Regions from separate parts of the Alkalihalobacillus sp. NPDC127517 genome, predicted to be linked through region 2. Evidence: riboswitches for the same ligand, from Rfam matches in the RefSeq annotation. Region 2 holds a riboswitch; the other holds the start of a gene.
The links. A riboswitch is a leader RNA that binds a small molecule or an ion and turns the genes downstream of it on or off. The one in region 2 is predicted to bind lysine.

Region 1: it holds a riboswitch for lysine, as region 2 does, so the genes downstream of both, ACQKKO_RS13105 (Na+/H+ antiporter NhaC family protein) here and dapA (4-hydroxy-tetrahydrodipicolinate synthase) in region 2, are expected to answer to the same signal.

What each region holds. Positions count from the first base shown of each region.
Region 1 is NZ_JBNNQX010000008.1:222,536-231,444, reverse strand. Features, by position in the region: gene ACQKKO_RS13135 (DUF72 domain-containing protein) at 123-959, shown strand; gene ACQKKO_RS13130 (sulfite exporter TauE/SafE family protein) at 997-1,818, shown strand; gene ACQKKO_RS13125 (bifunctional metallophosphatase/5'-nucleotidase) at 1,837-3,201, shown strand; gene ACQKKO_RS13120 (YunC family protein) at 3,257-3,577, shown strand; gene ACQKKO_RS13115 (dihydrofolate reductase) at 3,634-4,119, shown strand; gene yunB (sporulation protein YunB) at 4,189-4,956, shown strand; lysine riboswitch at 5,042-5,213, shown strand; gene ACQKKO_RS13105 (Na+/H+ antiporter NhaC family protein) at 5,303-6,907, shown strand; gene ACQKKO_RS13100 (hypothetical protein) at 7,002-7,172, opposite strand; gene ACQKKO_RS13095 (sodium-dependent transporter) at 7,488-8,909, shown strand, end outside.
Region 2 is NZ_JBNNQX010000002.1:97,292-106,200, forward strand. Features, by position in the region: gene ACQKKO_RS02410 (DMT family transporter) at 1-573, shown strand, start outside; gene dapA (4-hydroxy-tetrahydrodipicolinate synthase) at 645-1,535, opposite strand; lysine riboswitch at 1,655-1,836, opposite strand; gene ACQKKO_RS02420 (aspartyl-phosphate phosphatase Spo0E family protein) at 1,907-2,071, opposite strand; gene ACQKKO_RS02425 (HAD family hydrolase) at 2,285-3,157, shown strand; gene ACQKKO_RS02430 (hypothetical protein) at 3,787-3,939, shown strand; gene ACQKKO_RS02435 (ThuA domain-containing protein) at 4,116-4,769, shown strand; gene ACQKKO_RS02440 (Gfo/Idh/MocA family protein) at 4,809-5,963, shown strand; gene ACQKKO_RS02445 (aldose 1-epimerase) at 5,993-6,964, shown strand; gene ACQKKO_RS02450 (ROK family protein) at 6,988-8,151, opposite strand; gene xylA (xylose isomerase) at 8,278-8,909, shown strand, end outside.

The DNA.
Region 1 (8,909 bases), on a different contig from region 2:
TTCACGTAAAAAAGAGTATTATCATAAAAATAGAATACATACCATAAGTGAAAAATGAGCGAGTCCTTAAGGATTCGCTTTTCTTCTAGTTCAATCTAAAAATGGGTTAAGGAGCTACCAACATGATCTACATCGGATTAACAGGCTGGGGAGATCACGATTCTTTATATGAAGGAACGAGGGCAGCTGATAAGCTCTCTACTTATGCAGGCCACTTTCCAATTGTAGAATTGGATTCTTCTTTTTATGCGGTTCAGCCGAAACGATCGATGGAGAAATGGACACATGAGACACCGGATTCATTTTCACTTGTAGTCAAAGCCTATCAAGGAATGACTGGGCATCAAACAGGGTATGCTCCTTTTGATGATAAGGAATCGATGTTTTCTGCTTTTATTGAATCTTTACAGCCACTTGGTTCAAAGCTAGCTATGGTGCTCTGTCAGTTTCCTCCCTGGTTTGACTGTCGTAAAGAGAACGTTCAATGGGTACGCTATGTTAAGGAAAAGCTTGAGGGTTATCCTGTTGCGCTCGAATTTAGAAACCAAAGCTGGTTTAGTGGGGATATGAGGGAGCGTACTCTTGAGTTTATGGAACAGGAGGGTTTTATTCATTCGATTTGTGATGAACCGCAGGCTGGAGTAGGTTCGATTCCAACTGTGCTCCATCCAACAAATGAACTCAAAACATTAGTGCGTCTCCATGGTAGAAATACATATGGATGGAATGATACAAAAGACGGAAAATGGCGTGAAGTTCGGTACTTATATCGTTATAATAAAGAAGAGCTAGAAGAATGGCGCAAGTATCTTTTAGCATTACAAAAGCAAAGTAAGGATATTTACGTGATCTTCAATAATAATTCGGGTGGGGACGCAGCGGATAATGCTAAGCAATTGATTGATATGCTTGGAATTACGTATCAAGGGTTAGCCCCACGTCAGTTGGATTTATTTTGAATGTGAAACGATATGAAAAGGTAAGAAGGGTTGTTACATGAGCTGGTTTTTGTTAGTTGTAATTGGATTGGCAGCAGGAACAGTCGGTAGCTTAATGGGACTAGGTGGTGGGATTATTGTTGTACCAGCACTCTTGTCTCTAAATGGTGTGCTATCCATTCTAAATGATGTTACACCTCAAGTGGCTGCTGGTACCTCTTTATTAATTATGATCTTCACAGGAATTTCTTCAACAGTTGCTTACGCCAAACAAAAGACGATTGATTTTAAAAGTGGAGCCATTTTCTCTATTGGAATTATTCCAGGAGCCATCTGTGGGGTTGTGATTAATCGGAGCGTAAACACAGATGATTTTCTTCTGTATTTTGGAATCTTTATGTTAGTTGTGGCTTTTACGTTTTTTGTTCGCAAGTATTTAAAGCCAATGAAGTTGCGTCCAAAGGGATTTAAGCGAACGGTCATAGATCCAAGCGGGAAGGAATTTACATACGGCTATCAGCCTGTTTTTGCCGTTGTTTTAAGTTTCTTTGTTGGAATGATTTCGAGTTTATTTGGTGTAGGCGGTGGCGCGTTGATGGTGCCCATTATGATTATATTATTTGGGTTTCCAGCGCATTTTGCTGTGGCTACATCAATGTTTGTTATCTTAGTATCTGCATTCATCGGTTCGATTTCACATATGGCTGCGGGTCATGTGAACTGGCTCTTCGCACTTGCTCTTGTGCCAGGAGCATGGTTTGGTGGGCAGCTAGGTGCGGCCATTAATCGACGAATTTCAAGTGATCGCTTGATCTTTATTTTACGGATTTTTATGGTGATCGTTGCGATTCGTCTCATTATTCAAGGATTAAATGGATAGAGTAGGAGGGAGATCAATATGAGAGAACAGTATCTCACTCTTTTTCATACGAATGATATACACAGTGATTTTAATCAGTGGCCAGGAATTGTTCGTTATGTAAAGGAACATCGTACGAAGAATTCTTTATTTTTGGATTTAGGGGATCATGCAGATAGAAGTAATCCGATTACCGAAGCTACAGATGGACTGGCCAATATGGCCCTGCTTAACATAGCTGGAGTCGATTTTGCGACGATCGGCAATAACGAAGGTGTGACGTTTTCTAAGGATCAACTCGATACACTTTACGAAGAAGCATCGTTTCCGATTCTCCTTGCGAACTTATTAAATGAGGATGGAACTCAGCCTTCATGGTCCATTCCTTCGACGATTAAGGTAATGGAAAGTGGGTTGCGAATTGGCCTTTTTGGCGTCACAGCACCACTTTCACACTTTTACGAGAAGCTTGGATGGACCGTTGTAGATCTAACGGAATCTATAAAAAAAGAAATTGAAAAGCTCCAGCCTCAAGTAGATGTGATTATTCTGCTTTCACATCTTGGTTTATTTAAAGATGAACAAATTGCGGATGAGATTAAAGGAATCGATGTGATCATCGGAGCTCATACTCACCACGTGATTGAACAGGGTAAACGAGTGGGGGAAACGCTTATTGTTCAAGCGGGAAAACATGGTCATTATCTTGGAGAAGTGACGTTAACCTTTAATTCAAAACAGCATGTAACGATGTCAACAGCGGTTTTACATGAAACAAAGGAAATGGATGCGGATCCCGACACCATTCAATACTTAGAAAAGGCTAGAAAACAGTCTGAAGAGATTTTAAACAAACCATTGGCAACGTTGCCTGAGCCTCTCCCCGTTGACTGGTACAGAGAGACAACAGCTACGAGACTGTTATGCGATGGAATCACAGAATGGTGTGGAGAGTCCATTGGGATGATGAATGCCGGTGTATTACTGAGTGATTTACCTAAAGGACAGCTGACTCGTGGAGCAATCCATCGAATTTGTCCACACCCAATTAACCCTTGTGTCATTCAACTTTCAGGAAGTGAGCTTTGGACTACGATTGAACGAGCCTCTAGCTTCAAATTAATTAATTTAGAGCTAAAAGGGTTTGGATTCCGAGGCCAGGTGTTAGGTAAAATGATCTATACCGGTATTTCTGTAGAATTAGACCCAAATGACGAGGAAAAGGTAATAAGTATTTCGGTGCTTGGCGAGCCAATTGATCCTCAAGCTAGATATAGCTTAGCCACACTGGATATGTATACATTTGGATTCTTGTATCCTGAATTAACTGATTCAGAAGATAAAAATTATCTAATGCCAGAGTTCTTAAGAGATATCCTAGCCTGGAAGTTAAACCAACAATAATCAAGGAACCGTCGGCGCCCTCTCTCCATAGTATGTGGAGAAAGGGGTGTTTTCGATGATCGAGGTTCAACCGATTACTATTGAGGGTATAGGGTTTACAGCTATTACTGTCAAGTTACCTAAAACAAACTTTATGGCCGTAACCGGTGCAGATGGCTACATTATGTGTGGGGCATTAGATGTTGCCTTATTAAATGAAAAGTTAAAGGATCGAGGGATTTTAGCAGGGCGTGCAGTGGGTGTTAGGACGATCGAGCAGTTACTTGAAGCGCCGCTTGAATCTGTAACCTTAGCAGCAGAAGAAAAAGGTGTTAAAAAAGGGACAATTGGTAGAGAAGCCATGCTTTTATTACATGGACTTAAGCCTGATAAGTAAGGATTTTTCCTTACTTATCAGATGGTGGACAAGCCATATGACAGGGGGAAATATAGATGATATCTTATATTTTTGCAATGGATGAAGAACGAGCAATCGGAAAAAATAACGACTTACCATGGCATTTGCCGGCTGATTTTCAATTCTTTAAAGATACAACAAAGCATCACACGATTGTAATGGGGCGTAAAACCTTTGATTCTCTAGATAAGAAACCCCTACCTCATCGTCGAAACATTATTGTGACCCGCAATAAAGACTACGAGGCAAAGGGCTGCGAAGTGGTACATACGATTGACGGGGCGAAGGCGTTGTTTCATCCGGATGAGGAGACGTTTGTTATTGGAGGTACAGAGCTTTTTAAACTCTTTATGGACGATGCAGACCGCATGTATATTACTCGAATTGAAGGTGTATTCAACGGAGATACATTTTTCCCTGAGATACCAGAGGAAGAGTGGACGCTTGTTTCAAGTCGTGAGGGTGTAGTGGATGAAAAGAATAAGTACAAGCATCAGTATGAGGTATACGACCGAGCCTAAGGTTGTATAAAGTAAAAGGTCAAAACCCCCATCTTCTCGCATACAGTTAAGAGGGAGGGGGTTTTTGACATGTTTAATCGACGACCCATACGACGACAAACCAGGCAAAAAGGACCGTTGCCTTTTCGATATGTACTTCTACTATCCATTCTAATCTTTGGTGCCATGACCTATCAGGGGATCTGGCTAATTGATCAAAAAATTCGACCAGTCATCGTTCAGATTGCCGAGATGGAGCTGAAAAATATCGCAACTCATTCACTCGAAGGGGCGTTAAACCAAAAGTTAGGGCAGACCATTAACATGGATGAGCTCTTAATTATAGATAAAGATGATAGTGGATATGTAACGATGCTTAGCTTTGATGCCGGGGAGTATAACCGTATTTTAGGAGAAACATTAGCTGAGGTGCATCATCAGCTTGATCAGTTAAAAACAGGACCTGAAGGAGAGGTCATTGGCGAAGATCGCGTCATTCTTTATGAAATTCCACTTGGGCGAGCTTTAAACAATTCGTTGCTTGCAGAGCTTGGACCATCGATTCCTGTTAGACTTCAAACAATTAGTCATGTAAAGGTGAATATGAGTGATAAAGTAGAACCAGTGAATATAAATAGTACAAGAATTTCCTTGAATATTGATGTGGATATTGAAGTAGAAGTGGTTATCCCGTTTGCGGTAACAACTGAAGTAATAAGTGTTACATTACCTGTAGGCTTCTCGGTCATTAACGGACCGGTCCCTAATTACTATATGCAGGGTGGTGGAGGCGCAATTATGCCGGCACCTGTTGTGACCCCCGAAGAGATTGAAGAAACGGAAGAATCAGTAGATTAGATTAATTCTGATGGCTGTTGATCGAATGATTTGAGTGTGTTAAGGTATACAAGTTAATAAAACTAAATTGTATAAACCTCATGTCGAGTGAGGTAGAGGCGCGAATCTTAAGAGTACGTTTGTGGAGTGGCAACGATGATGCAAATGGAAAGGAAGCTTCGCCGAAACAAGAAGAGTGGCATATTCTTTTTGTTGGGTCAGTGGTGAACAACTACTGGACTGTCACAGTGTAAAAGCTGTGGAGGACTATCAACATGGAATGGGCGTTTGTGTATTGAGAGAGCCATCATGGGATATCCGTGATGGCTCTTATTTTATTTGATCAATAGAAAGGAACATTAGGTATATGGATATTTATTCAATTATTCCCCCGCTACTTGCACTTATCCTTGTAGTCTTAACAAGAAAAGTTCTCTTATCACTAGGTGTAAGCATCATTCTTGGTGCACTCATGCTTTATGATTTTTCAATACCTCGCGCAGCAACAGAAATTCTGCACATTGTTAGTTCTCTCTTCTTTAGTTATGAAGTCGCAGAGCCCACCACAATGAAAGCGATAACTGGTGCGATCGTAGACAGTGGTTTCGCTGTGAACGATTGGGAATTTTTTATTCTGCTCTTTTTGATCTTACTTGGGATGGTTGCTTCGTTTATTTCCTACTCGGGAGGAAGCACGGCCTTTGGAGAATGGGCAGTAAAACGAATTAAAACGCGTAGAGGAGCGCAATTGCTTCCCGTTTTCTTAGGATTTATTATCTTTATCGATGATTATTTTAATAGTTTAACGGTTGGAAATGTAAGCCGTCCTGTAACAGACCGTCACCGGATTTCACGAGCAAAACTTGCTTACTTTGTGGATTCCACTGCAGCTCCTATCTGTGTGATTGCTCCGTTATCCAGCTGGGGGGCGTATATTATTACCATTATTGCTGGAGTGCTCGAAAAAAATGAAGTAACAGATTATAGTGCATTTCAAGCGTTTCTTGCAATGATTCCGATGAATTTATATGCAATGACTGCATTATCAATGGTATTTGTAGTGGCTTTGTATAAGTTTGACATCGGTCTTATGAAAAAACACGAAGATTTAGCCATACGTGAAGGCGTACTCTATGATCTGTCTAAAGGAGAACCTGAGGGATCTGCTCAAACAGAAGCTGGTGAGCAGCAAGGTAAGATAAGCTATTTAATTCTGCCAATCTTATTACTTATGGTTGTGACAGTAGGAAGTATGATTAGTACTGGTATTATGGGTGCACAGGACGAAGGTATACCTGTTAACAGTATGAGTATATTGGAGTTTACTGATATATCTCGATCTTTATTATACGGAGGAATAGTTGGCCTACTTACAGTGCTCATTTGCACATTACGTACGAAACCAGCTGCAAAAGATATGCTTGTTGTGGCAAAAGCAGGTGTTAAATCAATGCTACCTGCCGTATGTATTCTACTTTTAGCTTGGACAATCAGCTCAATCATTGGAGATCTTGGTACGGGGGCGTATCTCGCTTCACTCGTAAGTAATGGAATTCCACCATTTTTACTTCCACTTATGTTATTTATAATCGCTGGTATCTCTGCTGTTTCAACGGGAACCTCATGGGGAACCTTTGCTATTCTTCTACCGATTGCTGGAGATATGGGAGCAACCGTAGATAGTTCATTGCTATTACCTATGCTTGCAGCGGTTATGGCGGGTTCTATTTTTGGAGATCATATCACTCCAATATCCGATACGACCATCTTATCGGCTGCGGGATCAGGTAGTCATCATATTGACCATGTGATGACGCAGCTCCCTTATGCAATCATCTCTGCACTAGTTGCAGCTCTTGGTTTCCTTTTGCTTCCGTTTCTCGGAACAATTGTGACGCTCATTCTAACGATCGCTATTTTAGTATTCGTTGCTTTTGTGATAAAAAAAGTTCAAAAGTCCAACCTCGCTTAAATACAAATAAAACGCGCATGCAACCAGCATGCGCGTTTTTTTATGATAGTCTAGCTAAATGATCAAATAAATAAGCAGCCACCCATTTACTAGATTACCTAACCTGTTGTACTTTCCAGTGATCAGCATTCAACAACGAATTTGCGTTCAGTTTCTTTGCTAACAATTCTGCAGCAACAGAATCTGTAAAGGTTTTATCCAAATGGCTGTTTGAATCCTTCAGAGTCTCTGTTACCCCTTTTACAGTACGAATGACTTTGTACATGGGGCACACTCCTCGATATCGATTCAGCCCATCGTGAAGCTGTTAGTTCATTCTCTCACACCCACTTAGCAAAGTATACAGTAGTTAAGTGAAATATACTCTTTTCCCTAACTTAATCATTTTTAAACATTAGTCGATGAATCTTTTATTTGGGTATAACTTACTTTGACAACTGCCAGGAGCATGCCTATAATGAATAATTGACATTGTGTTAAGAAAATGACGATTTTTCCTACAATATGTCTAATTTGAATTATCAGATCATTTTGACTAAAGGATCTGATTGCGTTAACAAGCCGAAGGGAGTTTAACAGGATGGCAGAAAGAGAACAGTGGGGTTCAAGAGCAGGGTTTATATTAGCAGCGATAGGCTCTGCGGTAGGATTAGGTAATATTTGGAGGTTTCCTTATGTAGCATACGACAATGGGGGAGGAGCATTTTTAATTCCTTATCTTTTTGCTTTGCTAACAGCCGGAATTCCGATTCTAATTATGGAATTTACAATGGGTCAAAAATATAGAGGCTCTTCACCATTAACGTACGCACGATTAAATAAGCGAGCAGAAGGGTTAGGATGGTGGCAAGTAGCTATTGCATTTGTTATTTCTACTTATTATTCGGTCATTATTGCTTGGGCCTTATCCTATGCTGTTTTTTCTTTAAATCTAAGTTGGGGTAGTGATCCTGATGCATTCTTTTTTGGACCGTTCTTAAATGCATCCGCTTCAGCTAGTGAAATGGGCTCGTTTGTTCCAAGTATACTTTTACCGCTTGTCCTTGTCTGGGCAGTTGCACTAGGTGTTTTATTCAAAGGAGTTAAACGTGGAATTGAGTTGGCGAACCGTATTATCATTCCAGCTCTTGTTATTATGTTTTTATGTATTGTGATTCGCGCATTAACCCTTGAAGGGGCTATGACAGGATTAGACGCATTCTTCAAGCCAAACTGGGAAGGTTTACTTAAGCCGTCAGTCTGGGTAGCTGCATATGGACATATTTTCTTTAGCTTATCAGTGGCCTTTGCCATCATGATCACGTATGCAAGTTATTTACCGAAAAAATCGGATATTAACAATAATGCTTTTATTACTGGTTTTAGTAATTCAGGTTTTGAAATTCTTGCAGGAATCGGAGTATTCTCAGCATTAGGTTTTATGGCTGTTCAAAGTGGTGTAGCTGTGGAAGATGTCGCAACTGGAGGAATTGGACTAGCATTTGTTGTGTTCCCACAGATTATTAGTACATTTCCTGGATTTAACGAGTTCTTCGGTGTTCTATTCTTTGGTTGCTTAGTTCTGGCCGGGTTAACTTCACTCATTTCCATTGTTGAGACATATGTTGCAGGGATCCAAGAGAAGTTCAACATTTCTAGAACAAAAGCCGTTTTATTTGGAGGCGGACTATCAGCTTTAATATCACTAATTTATACAACGCAAAACGGAATTAGAGTGTTAGATACCGTCGATTACTTTATTAATAACTTTGGTATTGCCGTCTCTGGGTTAATTTCTGTTATTGTTGTATCTTGGGTTCTTCGTAAGCTACCTGAATTGAAAGCTCACACGAATGAAGTATCAGACTTTAAAATTGGTGGCTGGTGGACGTTCTGTTTATCTGTTGTCACTCCACTTGTATTGGGTGTCATGCTTGTACAGAACCTGATCACAAACCTTACGACAAACTATGAAGAGTATCCAACTGGTTTCCTTATTACATTTGGGTGGACTGTTGCTGTT
Region 2 (8,909 bases):
TTTTTAAAAGAATCATTTACAAAAGGAACGTTTCTTGGAATTGGTCTAGCCTTTTTAGGAGTGTTGTTTGTTCAAGGTGGAATTGGGCAGTTTGGGACTGGATCTGTGTATATATTGATTGCTGTTCTTGTACAAGCCGTAAGTTTTCTCTTTATTCGAAAGGCTTCAGAAACGTTAAATGCCCTGCAAGTCACTACGTTTACACTGTTAATCGGAGCCTTTATTCTAGTTATATGTAGCTTTACAACTGAACCGAGTGGTTTTGAACGTATGACTATGGGTACCCCAACTTTATATGCTATCTTTTTCTTCTCAGCCATTTGCTCAACGGCAGCAGGTCAATTGCTATTCAACGTATCTATTAGTCGAATTGGAGCTAGTAAAAGCGCAATCTTTTTAAACTTTGTTCCGTTTTTCGGTGTAGTTTGTTCAGCGATTATCTTAAATGAAACCATCGTATGGTATCAGTGGTGGGGGTTTGTGTTAATCGTAGCAGGTGTGTTATTTGGTACAGGATACGTAGAACAATTAAAGTATTCGGCAAAAGAGAAGAGGCAAACAAAAAGTCTTTAGGTTTCATATAAAAAAGGGACGAAGAACTGATTACAGTTCTTCGTCCCTTTTTAGTTATCGTTAGATGGTCTTTAGCTTACGATCGTTGCACTCCAGATAGGTTCAAGAGTGTCACGCAGCGACTGCTCTTGTTCTGCTGTAAGAGGCAGTAGAGGGAGGCGTACAGAGCCCGTTTTAATATGATACATCTCAAGCGCTGCTTTAACTGGTACTGGGTTTGGAGCTGCAAATAAAGCTTTCATTCCAGGAAGAAGCTGACGATGCATTCTTGCAGCAGCTTGTACTTTGCCGTTCTCGAATAAAGTAGCCATTTGTTGCATTTCTTTTCCAAAAATATGTGAAGCGACTGAAACAACTCCTGCACCACCAATTGCAAGAACAGGAAGTGTTAAACTATCATCTCCGCTATAGACAGTAAATCCAACTGGCGCTTGATCAATTAATAAAGCCATAGCATCTAAGTCTTCGCTTGCTTCCTTCATTGAAACAATATTAGGAACTTGTACAAGTCTAAGTGTTGTATCTACATCAATCGTGATGGCTGAACGTCCAGGTACATTATAAAGCATGACTGGAAGGCTGGTTGACTCAGCGATAGCTTTGAAGTGCTGATACAGTCCTTCTTGACTTGGTCGATTATAATAAGGTGCTACAAGCATCACGGCATCTAAACCAATTGCAGCTGCTTCGCTAGTTAAATCAATTGAGGCTTGTGTGTTATTTGACCCAGTGCCTGCTATAACTGGAACTCGTCCGTTCACAGCTTGGACAGCTGTTTTGAAAACAAGTTTCTTTTCTTCGGTTGTTAAAGTTGGAGATTCTCCAGTAGTACCACCAACAACAAGTGCATCTGAACCATTCTCGATCAAATGCTCTATTAAACGTTCGGTTGCTTCAACGTCAACTTGTCCAAACTCGTTGAACGGTGTAATCATAGCTGTTATTACTCTTCCAAAATTCATCCTAATCACCCTCGATTCTGTGTTGTGTTGACTATACTAGTGGGCAGAATCTAAAAATCACAAAAAAACAACAATGACAGGGACTCATTGCTGCATGGTGATACGTAAACCCATACCAATTTAACGATAGCCCCCCATATAGTCTAATAACCATATGACAGTTCTGTATCTATTAAATACAGACCCAGCGAAGAGGTCATGAGTGACCTGACGCTTCGGCAAATTCCCCTTTCATTTTGTTTCCACAGAGCCCATTCTCCTCCACAAAATTACTAATGGTTTTTGCACCTCTACCCTCACTTCAAGATTGAAGTAAAGATTTATTTTATTAAGTTCACCATACCAAATAGAAGCCCTGAATGCAAACATTTTCAGCGGACAGAAGGGGGACCATTTGGTGAAAGTCGATGCTGAATATCATTTAAGAGTAGATCTAACTCCTGGCTACATCGTATCGTTCGTTCTGATGTCATACCATACTTTTCAGCTAATAAAAACATTTGTCGACGTTTCCATTCAATTTCTTGATACTTCATATATTCACCTCAACTAACGTAAAGAATAGGAGCAAAATTGAATTGTTATTACCTCAAAACTAGTATACCCAATTTTCCCAACAGTGGAAGGGATTCTACGAAGAATGTCAGAAGTCCCTAGAAAAAGTTATGTTTCGACATGGTCATTTGTCTGATATTTGAACTTACCTTCCAAGAGAGATAAGATAGGGAAAGTGAGACAAGGAGGATGACATGATTCAATTAATAGCAACTGATATGGATGGAACATTATTAAATGACCAAAAAAAGGTATCACCAGAAAATATTAAAGCGATTAAAGCGGCACAAGAAAAAGGAATTGAAGTCATTGTGGCTACCGGTAGAAGTAAGGAGGAAGCACAAGAGCCGTTGGATGAGGCAGGTTTAACATGTCCAATTATTAGTATTAATGGCGCAGAAACGTGGGATGCATCAGGGAATGTAGCTGATGTAAAGCCGCTACCATTTGAAGAAGCCGTTAGTGCAATGAAGCTTCTTCGTGAACATGCCATCTACTTTGAATTATATTTACAGTCAGGCACTTATAGCGAAAGTAAAGAACAAGCGCTAGATGTCATTGTGCAGCTGATGGAAACAATTAAGGGAGCTGTAGGCACTCAAATTGAAATGCAACGAATGGCAAACAAACGGATTCAGAATGGTTCAATATCGTTTGTTGATCAATTTGAGAGCGTTCTGACCAATTCTTCTGACGCCATTTTAAAATTATTAGCTTTTTCAACAAACCTAGTTATTTTAGACCAAGTGGAAGAACAGTTAAAAGAGAATCCGTACTTAGCGGTTACTGCATCCGCAAGAGGAAACCTTGAAATCAATGCGATTGATGCACAGAAAGGAATTGCCTTACAAGCGTATGCAAAGCAAGCGGGAATTCCGATGGAGTCAGTTATGGCGTTAGGCGATAATTTAAATGATCTTTCAATGATGAAAGTGGCTGGATACCCAGTAGCCATGGGTAATGCAGCTTATGAAGTAAAGCAATTATGTACGTATCAAACGGAAACAAATGATGAACACGGCGTGGCTAGCGCTATTTATACGTACGCAGATATTAAAAAAGCATAATGATGAATGAAGCAGGCATTTCCCAATAAGGAGTGTCTGTTTTTTTCTAGCTACGATCATGTATATGATTCAATTGTTTACATGAGGAATGATAGGGGTATCTAATGAATGTAAGCATGATTATACATAGATACATCTTGTATCTGGCGAAGTCTTATGGTAGTATAAAGAGTAACGGTTTGAAATCTTCCAGAACATTAGGCGTCTTACATTCAGCTGGCGCGGTCTTCGGAGCCGCAAGGATGAAAGAGAGGCAGGGCTTTCATTGTTTGGAAGGAAAACTGGATCTTAAATAGTGACGGTGTTTCTAAACTCATGTAGAATGCACAGTCAAGTATAGCTTAAAAAGCATAACCCAACTTTTAAAGATGAAAAGGGATCAAGAGTGTGACTTGATCCAATATCGAAATATATGTATAGTAGATTCGGTTTTGATTGAAGAGAAACACGAACATTCTATTCTTCAACGCACTGATTAAATGAAGAATTCAAATCTGCCCGGCCATTGTGAGCCGGGCCTCTTTATGTCTTCTATATTAATTTCACATACCATATTGTATAGAATTTAGGTTTAATAAATAGCTAAAACGGTTACATATAGACAAACATGTGTAAAGGAGAAAAAGATTATGGCTGAACACGTACCGAGTATTGAAGAGTATCAAAAGAAAATTGCATTAATGAAGCGAGATCAACGCGAATATAAAGCGGAAGCCTTTATTGAGATTTACGAAGAATATATTGAGAAACTGGAGAAAGAGATCGGGATTCATCAGACATGACACAGTATTAAATCAATGACAATCTTCATCTAAATAGCGAACTCCTTATCATTTAGGATGTTCGCTATTTTTAAGTTTGGAGAGGTCTTTTATTGCTATATAGATTCGTTTCACGTAGGATAGAATTGAAAACGCTAACATATTGTATAAGATAAATGATAAATGAGGTGAGTTGAATGAAGAAAGCATGCATTTTTCAAGGAGGCTGGGAAGGTCATGAGCCAGCAGAGGTTGCAACCATTCTAAAAGGCATTCTCGAGGAAGAAGGTTTTTTGGTAACGGTTAGTGAAACACTAACTGTTCTGGAGAAAGAAGATCTTAACCAATTTGATTTAATTGTTCCGAATTGGACTCAAGGAGAAATTAGTAAAGAGCAGCTTAAACTATTAATGGAAGCAGTAGAAGCTGGAACAGGACTTGCTGGTTTACATGGTGGGATGGGAGATTCATTTAGAAAAGAAACGGATTATCAATTTATGGTCGGGGGACAATGGGTTGCGCATCCAGGTAATGATGGCGTGACATACACGGTTCATATTCATGATTCCAACCATGAGTTAACGGAAGGAATAGACGATTTTGAAGTGATAAGTGAACAATATTATATGCACGTTGATCCTGCTGTGAAGGTCCATGCCTCAACTCAATTTCCAATAGCAGACGGGCCTTATGCCGTAAATGGTCCAGTGTCAATGCCTGTTGTTTGGTCGAAAAAGTGGGGAAAAGGGAACGTTTATTATTGTTCCTTAGGGCACGTTGCTGAGGTTGTAAGACAACCTGAGATTATAAGTTTAATGCGCAAAGGAATGAAATGGGCAGCAAGATCCTAAGTATTCCTGAAGAACTAAATGGAGAGAGGAGAACAATGAATGGATATTAGAATCGGAATGATTGGATATCAATTTATGGGGAAAGCGCATAGTCACGCCTACCGTGATATCCCTTTTTTCTTTCAGTCTAAAGCAAAACCTGTACTTAAGGCCCTGTGCGGACGAAATAGAAAAGCAGTCAAAGAAGCAGCTGATCGAATGGGATGGGAATCTGTTGAATCGGACTGGCGTGAGTTAATTAAAAGAGATGATATTGATGTCATTGATATCGTGACTCCAAACCATACCCATGCAGAGATTGCGATTGCAGCGGCAGAAGCGGGTAAACACATTATCACGGAGAAACCGCTTGCTTTAACTGTAGAAGAGGCAAAAAAAATGAAGGACGCCGTGGAGAAACATAATGTCATTCATATGGTTTGTCACAACTATCGTTTTGTTCCTGCTATACAATATACTAAAAAGCTCATTGAAGATGGGAAGCTCGGTAAGATTTTTCACTTCCGTGCTCGCTATTTACAAGACTTTATTATAGACCCTGGTTTTCCGCTCATCTGGCGTTTGAAAAAAGAGGTATCAGGCTCTGGTGCTTTAGGAGACATTGCGGCACACAGCATTGATCTAGGTAGATATTTAGTTGGTGAAATGGATGAGGTCGTAGCGATGTCGCAAACGTTTATAAAAGAACGACCACTAGGTGAGATGTCAGGGGGTTTAAGTGCTTCGGCCAGTAGCAAGGAAATGGGAGAAGTGACTGTTGATGATGCGGTAGCCTTTATGGTTCGGTTTCACTCGGGAACATTTGGAACGTTTGAAGCGAGTCGTTTTGCTACAGGTAATCGTAATCGAAACACAATTGAGATTAATGGAGAAAAAGGATCTATTCGGTGGGATATGGAACAGATGAATAATCTAGAAATCTATTTAACAGATGATCAAGAGGGAATGCAAGGATTCAGAACTGTAAGTTGTACAGAGGAAGTACATCCTTATGCTGGAGCTTATTGGCCGGCGGGTCATATTATTGGCTATGAGCATACATTTATTCATTTGCTTTATGAGTTTTGTGAAGCGATCTTAAATAAGAGGCAGGCCAAACCAGATTTTCATGATGGGTATCAAAATCAACTTATTCTGCAAGCGATTGAGCAATCGGCGGATACGAAACAGTGGATAGAGATTCCAAGAGCATAATTTTATTTAAATAGATAGAGGTGACCTTTTTGACCGCATCAATTATAGAAACTACGTATCTAGGCGTTCAAGCGATGACATTACAAACAAGTCAATTAGAACTTACGGTTGTGCCAGAATGGGGATCAAATGCAATCTCAATGAAATGGAAAAAAGATAACGACTTGGTGGAATTATTAAGGGGGCCAAGCTCAATCCATGAATATGAACAAGCACCTGTTCAGTTTGGTGTACCCATTTTGTTTCCGCCTAATCGGATAAGCGATGGAGAGTTTACTTTTAATGGTCAGACGTACTCATTTGATTTATCTGAGCCAGATAAGAACAATCATATTCATGGTTTTGTCTATCAAAAGCCTTGGAAAGTTACGCACACAGAAGTAAAAGAAGATTATGCCAAGCTCGTTACATCCATAGAGTCCAAAGACCATCCAGATATAGTAGCCCAGTTTCCTCATTCGTTTCGAATTGAAATGGTGTATTTGTTAGAAGGGGCATCGCTTAAAAAACATGCGGTCATTACAAATTTAAGTGATAAAGAGTTCCCGTGGGGGATTGGCTATCATACAACTTTTCTGTTTCCGGAAGAAACAAGTCATTTTTCATTAGCTGCAGAGAAACAATGGGAGCTTAATGAACGTTTGCTACCAACAGAAAAATTGATTCAAACAGGGCATACGACTATTAAAGAGGGTATGTCTTTACATCATGTTGAATTAGATGATGCCTTTTTAGCAAAAGAAACAGCGCTGGAATCCAACCAAGCGGTTATGACATTAGAACACGAACAAATTAGGATTCGCTATAAAGCAGATGAGTCATTTAAGCATTGGGTGGTCTATAATGCGGATGGAACAAAAGGATTTGTTTGTCCTGAGCCGTACACATGGATCACAAATGCTCCAAAACTCTCATTAGATAAAGAACTGACCGGCGTTCAAACGCTCGCTTCAAATCAAACGATCGTTGTAAAAACAGAGATTGACGTGTCGAGTTTGTGAATAGAAAAGTACCGACTTAACATTTACGTTAAGTCGGTACTTTTATGTGTAGAGTCGTTTTGGAAAAACTGCTCAATTGCAAATGAAGTAGCTCCAAGAGCAGTTGCACTTGCATGTGACGTAGAAAATAGTATAGGGATTCTTTGCTGATCCGTAGCTAATCGGTTAGAAATTGTTTTTTGTACATCTTTTAGTAGAAAGTCTGAGGCCATTGCTAATCGGTTACCGATAATAATTTGATCCGGACTGAAGATATGGATGAGTGAAACAATTCCAATACCTAAATAAGTGGCCACATTTTTAAATGCTGCCATTGTTTTTGGATCTCCAGTTCTTGCTAAAGAGATGAGCTCTTCAAGAGTTTGTTTAGAACCTGTAAAAGATAGCAATGCTTGTTCTGAGGCAAACATCTCCCAACAGCCGTAATTGCCGCATCTACACAATGGACCATTCAAATCAACAGACATATGACCAACCTCTCCAGCAAACCCATGTGTGCCTTTGTACAATTGACCGTTTAAGATTAATCCGGCTCCTATACCGATGCCTGCACTTATATAAAGAGATGAATGAGATGTTCCAACTAGCTCAACTGATTGTTGGCCAAGCGCTCCAAAATTCGCTTCGTTATCTATCCAGATGGGTACGTTAAATTCACTCAGGTCTTTTTTTAAGTCAATCTGTTTCCAGTTTAAGTTTGGCGCATGAATGAGTTCGCCTTTTATTGAAACGATTGCCGGGACACCGATGGCCATTCCAATCAAACCATATGTTGATTCGGGGATTTTGCAAATCAAGGAGCGAATCATTGATCGGATCACACCAATTACATAAGGGTGAGAAGTTTGCGCAAGCGGTTGCCTGTCTAATACAATTTGTTCTCCATTTAAGTTTGTTAACGTTCCGAGTATATGTTGTACACCTAAATCAATCCCGATAGAGTAGCCAGCATGTTTGTTAACTTGAAGTAAAACAGGCTTTCTTCCGCCACTTGATTCTCCTGGACCAACTTCAAGAAGAAGGTTTTCACTCATTAATTCCGCCACTAGAGATGAGATGGTTCCTTTATTTAGTCCCGTAACTTGAGCAATCCTTGCTCTGGAAACGGGTTCATGTTGTCTTATGAATTGAAGAACTAACTGTTTATTTTCCTTTTTGATGGTTGTTTGATTAAAAGGTGCGACCATTTGGATCTCCTTTGAATATAGACTGTATTCACTTAGTTTATTCAATAGACAAAGTGAAAGCAAGCTGTTATACTCACCTTATAATGAAAACGCTAACAAAAAATGAAGATAAGGGTGTGTTGATTGATGACAGTATTCAAAGATGTACAGTCTATCCAATATGAAGGCCCAAGTTCAAAGAATTCACTTGCGTTTAAGTACTACAATCCAAGCGAACAAGTAAATGGTCAGACAATGGAAGAGATTCTTCGGTTCTCTGTTGCTTATTGGCATACATTTACAGCAGGTGGTGAAGATCCATTTGGTGCAGCAGTAATGGAAAGACCGTGGCTCCATTTTAGAGGAATGGATCTAGCAAAGGCTCGCGTAGAAGCTGCATTTGAGTTATTTGAGAAGCTAAATGTTCCTTACTTTTGTTTCCATGATATTGATATTGCACCGCCGGGTTCATCATTAAGAGAATCAAACCAAAATCTTGATGTCATCACCGCAATGATTAAAGACTATTCAAAAACGAGTAAAACCAAATTATTATGGAATACAGCTAATTTGTTTAACCACCCTAGATATGTACACGGAGCAGCCACATCAAATCTTGCCGATTCATTTGCGTATGCAGCCGCTCAAGTGAAAAAGGGGCTGGAAATGGGTAAGGAGCTTGGATCTGAAAATTACGTATTCTGGGGAGGGCGTGAAGGTTATGAGTCACTCCTGAATACTGATTTAAAATTAGAACAGGATAACATGGCTCGCTTTTT